Linked DNA regions of Rhizobium sp. N324. The protein of the gene in region 2 interacts with the protein of the main gene of each other region in a pairwise test. Links are inferred from orthologs where the notes say so. Each region holds a gene or a part of one and is shown on either strand. Other genes may lie near its edges.

Evidence for each region. The genes of interacting proteins can lie anywhere in the genome.
Region 1: the proteins of AMK05_RS20935 (region 2) and AMK05_RS07595 interact in binary tests that used the Escherichia coli proteins (3 or more experiments, as listed by UniProt). The link is inferred for Rhizobium sp. N324 from one-to-one orthologs.

The regions. Positions count from the first base shown.
Region 1 is NZ_CP013630.1:1,582,799-1,586,823, forward strand. Bases 1,050-3,988 are described here. They hold AMK05_RS07595 (ABC-F family ATP-binding cassette domain-containing protein), read right to left. Parts: upstream 3,492-3,988; coding sequence 1,608-3,491; downstream 1,050-1,607. Other genes in these bases: AMK05_RS07590 (polysaccharide deacetylase family protein), read right to left, coding at 1,050-1,429. In the rest of the region: AMK05_RS07585 (TetR/AcrR family transcriptional regulator), read right to left, coding at 1-425; more of AMK05_RS07590, read right to left, coding at 584-1,049. UniProt on the Escherichia coli protein: Genetic data indicate it may be involved in ribosome assembly or function.
Region 2 is NZ_CP013630.1:4,349,795-4,355,268, forward strand. What follows is about bases 862-4,393. They hold AMK05_RS20935 (2-oxoglutarate dehydrogenase E1 component), read right to left. Parts: upstream 4,047-4,393; coding sequence 1,062-4,046; downstream 862-1,061. Other genes in these bases: AMK05_RS20930 (YciI family protein), read right to left, coding at 862-1,046; sucD (succinate--CoA ligase subunit alpha), read right to left, coding at 4,216-4,393. In the rest of the region: odhB (2-oxoglutarate dehydrogenase complex dihydrolipoyllysine-residue succinyltransferase), read right to left, coding at 1-697; more of AMK05_RS20930, read right to left, coding at 738-861; more of sucD, read right to left, coding at 4,394-5,118; sucC (ADP-forming succinate--CoA ligase subunit beta), read right to left, coding at 5,138-5,474. UniProt on the Escherichia coli protein: E1 component of the 2-oxoglutarate dehydrogenase (OGDH) complex which catalyzes the decarboxylation of 2-oxoglutarate, the first step in the conversion of 2-oxoglutarate to succinyl-CoA and CO(2).

The DNA.
Region 1 (4,025 bases), 2.8 Mb from region 2 along the record:
TCGCTGATCTCGTCGTGAGCCGGGCCTGGCGGGACAAGCCGGCCGAAGAGGGCGCGAAGAAAAACCTTATGCGCGCGCGCCACGTCCCGGATCGCTGCCGAGCCGGGGTTTTCGGTTACCGCAATGAGGAAGGCGCAGCCCCGGAAGCTTTCGCTGCGGGTCTTGTCGGCCAGGCTATCGAAGATCGCGAAAATGGCTGGCGCATTGCTTTTGCCGGCGACGAGCTTCTCCAGTTGGTCGCTGACCAAGGTATGGCGGTGGCTGAGATAGGTGACGATGAGACCCTCTTTGCCGTCGAAATGACGGTAGAGAGTGGCGCGGGCAATGTTTAGTTCCCGTACGATTTCGTCGATGCCGACCAGATAGGTGCCGCGCCGGTAGAAAAGGTCGCTGATCGCATCGATTATTCTTCCGCGGGTCGACATTTGGGCAGTTTTGAAAGGCATCGGTGACCGGTGAGAGAGAAGGAACGTTCTTTCTCGAAAAGATCACCATCACGATCGTTTTTATAGATTTTATTTTTTCAAATTCATGCGCGCTTTGAAAAATCCTCCGCGCGAGACGCCGTTGATTGGCCTCTCGTCTAACGGGTGGTCACGAAATCGGCCGAGGCGACGAGGTTGCTCGGCGCCTGCGTCTTCTTGAACCTCAGCGTCACCACCTTGTAGCCTTCGGCCTCGAGTTCCGAGAGTAGGGTCGGCAGCATCGTTGCCGTGCGTTTGTGGATGTCATGCATCAGGATGATGCCGCGGCCGCGCTTGTGCAGCAGGTCCATCGTCCGCTGCGTCACGGAGGCCGGCGTGATGGTGAAATAGTCCTTGCTGTCGATATCGACATCCATGACCACTATATCGCGCATGGCGATCGCGGCGCGCAGCCTGTGGCTCTCGGCAAGATAGGGGAAGCGGAAGAAGGAGACGTCGGTTCCCGTCGCCTTGGTCACCGCCAATTCGCCTTTGATCACCTCGGCCATCGCCGCGTCGAAATCGAGCAGACTCAGATTGGCGTGGTCATAGGTGTGACTGCCGATCGTGTTGCCGTCCTCGGCGACCTTGCGGGCGAGCGTCGGATGCATCTCGGCCATTTCGCCGACCATCATGAAGGCGCCCTTGACGCCGAACTGGTCGAGGATGGCCAGCACCTTGTCGGTCCGGCCGGGGATCGGGCCGTCGTCGAAGCTCAGGATCACTTCCTTGTTCTGCAGCTTGAGATCGGCGAGGGAGGAGACCTCAAGCGTCCGTCCGGCCAGATGGTGCCAGCCGGTCATTCGCGGCGCGGCTGCATCGTCGCCGGCATAGCCAAGTTTCCGCCCCTCGGGCGCAATCACCGAGGAGGTCTTGATCGATGTATCCGGGGCCTGTTTGGTGGTGCTGCAGGCAGACAGCGCGGCCGTGAGGGCCATGCAGGACAGAATGAAAAAGCGATACATCGAAAGGGCTCAACAAATCGGTAACGAATGTTGAGACAACCTTTCGAATTATGGTTAACGATTGGTTGATGGCGGCCGGAATTGTACCGATCCGCGGCACTTCGCCACGCTTTGGACGGAGCATGATGCCGAAAAGTGTCAGCGGTTTTCGGGCGACATCATGCTTTGAGGAATGTGGCTATCCTGCCATGGCTTCTTCGTATTCGGCCGAAAGCATCAGCCAGTCTTCCTCGGCGGCAGCCAGCTTGGCCGCGGCCTCGCCGCGCTGCTTTGCCTTCTCAGCCGCCTTGGCGGGCGTCTTTTCGTAGAGGGCGGGATTTGCAAGTTCCGCGTCAAGCGCCTGAATCTGTTTCTCCAGCTTCGCCGTCAAGGATTCGATTTCGTTGATCTTTTTCTTGAGCGGCGTCAGTGAGGCGCGACGTTCGGCATTGAGCTTGCGCTGGTCGGCCTTCGACGTCGCATCCTCAGTCAGTTGCGGCTTTTCTTCTTTTTTTTTACCGGATGTGACGATCAGGTCGCGGTATTCGTCCATGTCGCCTTCGAAGGTCGTCACCGTGCCGCCATTGACCAGCCACAGCCGGTCGACCGTCGCCTCGATCAGGTGGCGGTCATGCGAGATCAGAATGACGGCGCCTTCGTAATCGTTCAGCGCCTCGATCAGCGCCCGGCGGCTGTCGATGTCGAGGTGGTTTGTCGGTTCGTCGAGGATCAGCAGATTAGGTGCGTTGAAGGCGGCGAGCCCCATCAGCAGCCGGGCCTTTTCGCCGCCGGAAAGATCCTTGGCGGCGGTCGCCATCTTCTCGGTCGCAAGCCCCATCTGGGCGACGCGGGCGCGCACCTTCGGCTCCGGCGCGCCGGGCATCAGCCGGCGCACATGCTCGACCGGCGATTGCTCGGGAATGAGGTCGTCGAGCTGATGCTGGGCGAAGAAACCGATCTTCAGGCTCGGCGCCAGCTTCACTTCGCCGCTTTCCGGCGCAAGCCGGCCGGAGATGAATTTGGCGAAGGTCGATTTGCCGTTGCCGTTCGAGCCGAGCAGGGCGATGCGGTCGTCATTGTCGATGCGCAGGTTGAGGTTCTTCAGGATCGGATTGCCGGGCTCGTAGCCGACGGCGCCGCTCTGAATCGCCACGATCGGCGAGGCCGGCTGCTTTTCCGGCTCTGGAAAAGTGATCGGCTGTACGTGATCCTCGATGACAGAGGCGACGGTTCCCATGCGCTCGAGCGCCTTGACGCGCGATTGCGCCTGCCGGGCCTTGGAGGCCTTGGCCTTGAAGCGATCGATGAAGCTCTGCAGATGTTTGCGCGCCGCGTCGTTCTTGGCCTTGGCCTTGGTCTGCAGTTCGTCGGCTTCCGCCTTCTGCCGCTCGAACTGGTCGTAGCCGCCGCGGTAGAAGGTCAGTTTCTTCTGGTCGAGATGGACGATCGCATTGACCGCGTTGTTCAGGAGGTCGCGGTCATGGCTGATGATGATGACCGTGTGCGGATAACGCCGGACATAGTCTTCCAGCCACAGCGTGCCTTCGAGGTCGAGATAGTTTGTGGGTTCGTCGAGCAGCAGCAGATCCGGCTCGGAAAACAGCACGGCGGCCAGCGCCACGCGCATGCGCCAGCCGCCGGAGAAGGAGGAGGCGGGGCGGGCTTGCGCCGCCTGGTCGAAGCCGAGGCCGGCCAGAATGCTTGCGGCGCGCGCTTCGGCCGAATGCGCGTCGATATCGACGAGGCGCATCTGGATTTCGGCGATACGGTGCGGATCGGTCGCCGTTTCCGCCTCGGCAACGAGGGCGGCGCGTTCCTTGTCGGCTGAAAGCACGATCTCGATCAGGGATTCCTCGGTCGCCGGTGCTTCCTGCGCCACCTGGCCGATGCGTGCCGCCTTCGGGATCGACACGGATCCGGTCTCCGAGCCGAGATCGCCGGTAATGACGCGAAACAGCGTGGACTTGCCGGCGCCGTTGCGCCCGACGAGCCCCGCCTTTGTGCCCGAAGGCAGCGAAATGCTGGCATTGTCGAGAAGCAGGCGCCCGGCAATGCGGGCGGAAATATCGGTGAGCGTGATCATGGCCGGCGTTTTGGCCGAAAGCGCCCGCCAAGGCAAGAGCTTGTCCGCTTCTCAGTGGCCGAAGGCTTGCACCGGCTGGCGGGGGTTGGTCTGCGCGGCGAGAAGCGCCACGCGGGCATTGGCCTGCAACTGTCCGGGCGTTGCCGCATCCGTGCTGAGGGCAACGCCGATCGAGATGGTCAGCCTGCCGCGATCGGCCCTGTCAGAGGTCGCGAAGACCAGATTGTCCTCGACGGAGGCGCGCAGGCGCTCGGCGATCGTCATCGCATCCTGCATGCCGACATTGGCAAACAGGAAAGCGAATTCGTCCGCCTCGGTGCGGGCGACGAAGTCGTTTTCTTGACCGACTTGCGGAAGAGGCCGGCGAGCTTTTTCAAGAGCTTGTTGCCGGCCTGGGTGCCGTATCTGTCGTTGAGATCCCTGAAATTGTCGATATCGACCATAACAAGCGCGCTGCCGGCGAACCCCCCTTCGCGCTCATAGAGGTCGGCGATCTCGCGGTTCAGCGCGATGCGGTTCGGAAGTCCGGTGATC
Region 2 (5,474 bases):
GTAGGTCCATGACCGCCTTCATGTCCACCTCGTTATAGGTGGTGAGCATGGCGGCGGTGTTCTGCGCGTCCTTGAGGCGCTTGGCGATCGTCTGGCGCAGGCGCGTCATCTTCACGCGCTCTTCGCGCGAGGCATCCTCGACCGTCGACGGGCCGCGCGCGGCGGCGGGCGCTGCCGCCGGTGCGGCTGCCGGAGCGGAAATACCCTTGGCGACGGCAGCGATGACATCGCCCTTCAGCACTTGGCCGCGCTTGCCGCTGCCGTCGACCTGATCGGCGGAAAGGTTGTTTTCGGCCAGCATCTTCGAAGCCGCCGGTGCCGGCGGCATGGTGGAGACGGAGGCGCTCGACGAGGATGCGGCAGCAGCGGCAGCCGGTGCCGGCTGCGCGGGAGCAGCAACGGCTGGCTGGGCAGGCGCGGCAGCCGGTGCGGCGGCAGCGGGCGCGGCAGCAGCGGCAGCACCTTCGGCGATCTGGCCGAGCAGCGCGCCGAGGCCAACGGTCTCGCCGGCGGCGACGACGATTTCCGAAAGCGTGCCGGAAGTCGGCGCCGGAACTTCGATGGTCACCTTGTCGGTTTCAAGCTCGAGAATCGGCTCGTCGGCCTTGATGGCGTCGCCGACCTTCTTGAACCAGGTGCCGACGGTTGCCTCGCTGACGGATTCACCGAGAGTTGGAACGCGGATTTCTGTGGCCATTGTTCAGATCCTGATTTCGTGTGTGTTCGTTTTAAGCGTTTCAGACGGCGGGCGGCCGCAAGATGATCGAGGGCATCGGCAGGATGTCGAAACGGAAACCGAAACCGGCTGCGATGATCGGGTCGCCATCGGCAAGACCCTGTGCCGCCGCCTGATCCTCGACTTCGACAATCGCCATGCCGAAGGCGCCTTCACCCTCGAAGACGGGGCCGACGACGATCGCCGATCCCGCAAGGGCGTGCCGGTGCCAGTATTCGACATGGCGTTTCATCGCCGCCATTTCCTCTCCGGTCCCGTCATGCGGGAAAGTGGGGCGCGGCGGCAGCAGTCTCAGAAAGAAATAAGCCATTGCGCCCCCCTTGTATTAGCCGCCCAATGCATCCTCGAGGAATGCGGCGAGCTGCGACAGATGCTTGGACATCAGGCCCGTCGCCGGCGAGGCGGCGGCCGGACGGCCGGTATAACGGACGCGCTGGTACTTCGCATCGATATGGGCAAGCACCCATTCGAGGAAGGGATCGATGAACGACCACGCGCCCATGTTCTTCGGCTCTTCCTGGCACCAGACCATCTCGGCATTGCGGAAGCGCGACAGCTCGTTGATCAGCGCCTTTGCCGGGAACGGATAGAGCTGTTCGACACGCAGGAGATAGACGTCGTCGATGCCGCGCTTTTCACGCTCTTCGAGGAGATCGTAATAGACCTTGCCGGAGCACATGACGACGCGGCGAATCTTGTTGTCCTTCTGCAGCTTGATCGGGCCATCCTTGATCACCTCGGCATCGTCCCAGAGCAGGCGATGGAAGGCGGATTCACCGGCCATTTCGGCAAGCGTCGAAACCGCCCTCTTGTGGCGCAGCAGCGACTTCGGCGTCATCAGGATCAGCGGCTTGCGGAAGTCGCGCTTCAGCTGCCGGCGCAGGATGTGGAAGTAGTTCGCCGGCGTCGTGACGTTGGCGACCTGCATGTTGTCTTCAGCGCAAAGCTGCAGGAAACGCTCGAGGCGGGCCGAGGAGTGTTCCGGACCCTGGCCCTCATAGCCATGCGGCAGCAGGCAGACGAGGCCCGACATGCGCAGCCACTTGCGTTCGCCCGACGAAATGAACTGGTCGAAGACCACCTGCGCGCCGTTGGCGAAATCGCCGAACTGCGCTTCCCAGAGGGTCAGCGCATTCGGGCGGGCCAGCGAGTAGCCATATTCGAAACCGAGCACGGCCTCTTCCGAAAGCATCGAATTGATGACTTCGTAACGCCCCTGCGTCGGCGAAAGATTGGCGAGCGGGATATAGCGTTCCTCGGTTTCCTGATCGTAGAGAACCGAATGGCGCTGCGAGAAGGTGCCGCGCTCGCAATCCTGGCCGGACAGGCGGATCTTGCTGCCCTCTACGCAGAGCGCTCCGAAGGAGAGCGCTTCGGCCATCGCCCAGTCGATACCCTCGCCGGTGGCGATCATGTTGGCGCGGTTTTCCATGAAGCGCTGGATCGTCCGGTGTGCGGTGAAGCCCGCCGGGATCTCGGACAGCTTGCGGCCGATATCCTTCAGCGTCTTCATCGGCACGGCGGTCTTGCCGCGACGCTGCTCGTCGGCATTGTCGGCCGCGCGCAGGCCGGACCACTCGCCGTCGAGCCAGTCGGCCTTATTCGGCTTGTAGTGCTGGCCGGCCTCGAACTCCTGTTCGAGATGGGCGCGCCAGTCGGCCTTCATCTTCTCGACTTCACCTTCGGTGAGCAGGCCTTCGGCGACGAGGCGCGCCGCATAGAGCTGCAGCACGGTCTTGTGGCCGCGGATCACCTTGTACATCTTCGGCTGCGTGAAGGACGGTTCGTCCCCTTCATTGTGGCCGTAGCGGCGGTAGCAGAACAGGTCGACCACCACCGGCTTGTGGAACTTCATGCGGAATTCGGTCGCCACCTTGGCGGCATAGACCACCGCTTCCGGATCGTCGCCGTTGACGTGGAAGATCGGCGCCTCGATCATCTTGGCGACGTCGGACGGATAGGGCGACGAGCGCGAGAAGGCCGGGTTTGTGGTGAATCCGATCTGGTTGTTGATGATGACGTGCATGGTGCCGGCGACGCGGTGGCCGCGCAGGCCGGAAAGGCCGAGGATTTCGGCAATGACGCCCTGGCCAGCAAAGGCTGCGTCGCCATGGATCAAGAGCGGCAGAACCTTGGCGCGTTCGGACAGCGGAATGATGTCGCCGTCCCAGACGGTAGCGCTCATGTCCTGCTTGGCGCGGGCCTTGCCCATGACGACAGGATCGACGATTTCCAGATGCGAGGGGTTTGCCGTCAGCGACACATGCACCTTGTTGCCGTCGAATTCGCGGTCGGAAGAGGCGCCGAGATGGTACTTGACGTCGCCCGAGCCTTCGACTTCGTCGGGTGCGTAGGAACCGCCCTTGAACTCGTGGAAGATCGCCCGGTGCGGCTTGCCCATGACCTGCGAAAGCACGTTGAGGCGGCCGCGATGGGCCATGCCGAAGACCGCTTCCTTGAGGCCGAGATGACCGCCGCGCTTGAGGATCTGCTCCAAAGCCGGGATCAGCGACTCGCCGCCATCGAGGCCGAAACGCTTGGTGCCCTTGAACTTGACGTCGAGGAACTGCTCGTAGCCTTCGGCTTCGACCAGCTTGGCGAGGATTGCCTTCTTGCCTTCGGCCGAGAAGGCGACACCCTTGTCCGGTCCTTCGATACGCTCCTGGATCCAGGCCTTCTCTTCCGGATTGGAGATGTGCATGAACTCGACGCCGAGCGTCGAGCAATAGGTGCGCTCGAGGATATCGATCATCTCGCGGATGGTCGCATATTCCAGGCCGAGCACGTTGTCGATGAAGATCCGTCGGTCGTAATCGGCGGAGGTGAAGCCGTAATTTTCCGGCGACAATTCGCGATAATCGTCGACCGAAGCGGCGATGCCGAGCGGATCGAGCTTGGCATGCAGGTGGCCGCGCATGCGGTAGGCGCGGATCATCATGATGGCGCGCACAGAATCGCGCGTCGCCTGCAGCACGTCGGCGCCGTCGGCAGGCTTGCCCTGCGCTTCGGCCTTGGCCTTGACCTTGGTTTCGATGACCTTCTCGACGATGCCCCAGTCGCCATCGAGAGCCGACACCAGGTCGCCGCTGGCCTGAAGCGGCCAGTTCTTCTTGCGCCAGGAAGCGCCCTTGGCCGCCCTTTTCACATCGCTGGGATCTTCCTCCAGCGCCTTGAAGAAGGCGCGCCACTGATCGTCGACCGATGCCGGGTCCTCTTCGTAGCGCGCGTGAAGCTGCTCGATATAGGCAGCGTTGGCGCCATCCAGAAACGAGGTGATCTGAAACTGCTCGTTGGCTTCTTGCCGTGCCATGGTGATATGCGGACGCTTCCGTCCGCCTCCTGACTTTGATGAATTTGCCGGCTTGATCGCCGGCTGCCGCATTCCCATTGCCGCCTGTCCGCGGCGCATCTGCCTGTCTCGTGCCGTCAAGACCGGGCGGAAGCGCAGATGCCGCTCCTCCGCCCGGGTATAAGTTGGCTTAGCCTTTGAGGACTTCAACCAGCGTCTTGCCGAGGCGGGCCGGAGACGGCGACACCTTGATGCCTGCCGATTCCATCGCCGCGATCTTCGATTCCGCATCGCCCTTGCCGCCGGATACCACGGCGCCGGCATGGCCCATGGTGCGGCCCTTCGGCGCCGTGCGGCCGGCAATGAAGCCGGCCATCGGCTTCTTGCGGCCCTTCTTGGCCTCGTCCTTGAGGAACTGCGCTGCGTCTTCCTCTGCCGAGCCGCCGATTTCGCCGATCATGATGATCGACTGGGTGGCTGCGTCGGCCAGGAACATTTCCAGCACGTCGATGAACTCGGTGCCCTTGACCGGGTCGCCGCCGATGCCGACCGCCGTCGTCTGGCCGAGGCCTTCGTTGGAGGTCTGGAACACGGCTTCATAGGTCAGCGTGCCCGAGCGGGAGACGATGCCGACCGAACCCTTGCGGAAGATCGAGCCCGGCATGATGCCGATCTTGCATTCTTCCGGCGTCATGATGCCCGGGCAGTTCGGCCCGAGCAGGCGCGACTTGGAGCGGTCGAGGCGAGCCTTGACGCGCACCATATCCATGACCGGGATGCCTTCGGTGATGCAGGTGATGAACGGGATCTCGGCGTCGATCGCCTCGATGATCGCATCGGCAGCACCGGCCGGCGGAACATAGATGACGGTCGCGTCGGCGCCGGTCTTTTCCTTGCCCTCGGCAACGGTCGCGAAGATCGGCAGGCTTTCGCCCTTGGCGCCGGTCCAGGTTTCGCCGCCCTTCTTCGGATGGATGCCGCCGACCATCTGCGTGCCGTAATAGGCCAGCGCCTGTTCGGTGTGGAACGTGCCGGTCTTGCCGGTCAGACCCTGAACGAGGATCTTGGTGTCTTTATTGACGAGAATAGACATTCTTTCAGATCCTTCAAAATTAGCCGTTGATCGCCGCGACGATCTTCTTGGCCGCATCGTCCAAGTCGTCAGCCGCCGTGATCGCCAGACCCGACTCGTTCAGGATCTTCTTGCCGAGCTCGACATTGGTGCCTTCAAGGCGAACGACCAGCGGAACCTTGAGGCCGACTTCCTTGACCGCGGCAATGACGCCCTCGGCGATTACATCGCACTTCATGATGCCGCCGAAGATGTTGACGAGAATGCCTTCGACCTTGGGGTCTGCGGTGATGATCTTGAAAGCCGCCGCAACCTTCTCCTTGCCGGCGCCGCCGCCGACGTCGCAGAAGTTGGCCGGCTCCTTGCCGTAAAGCTTG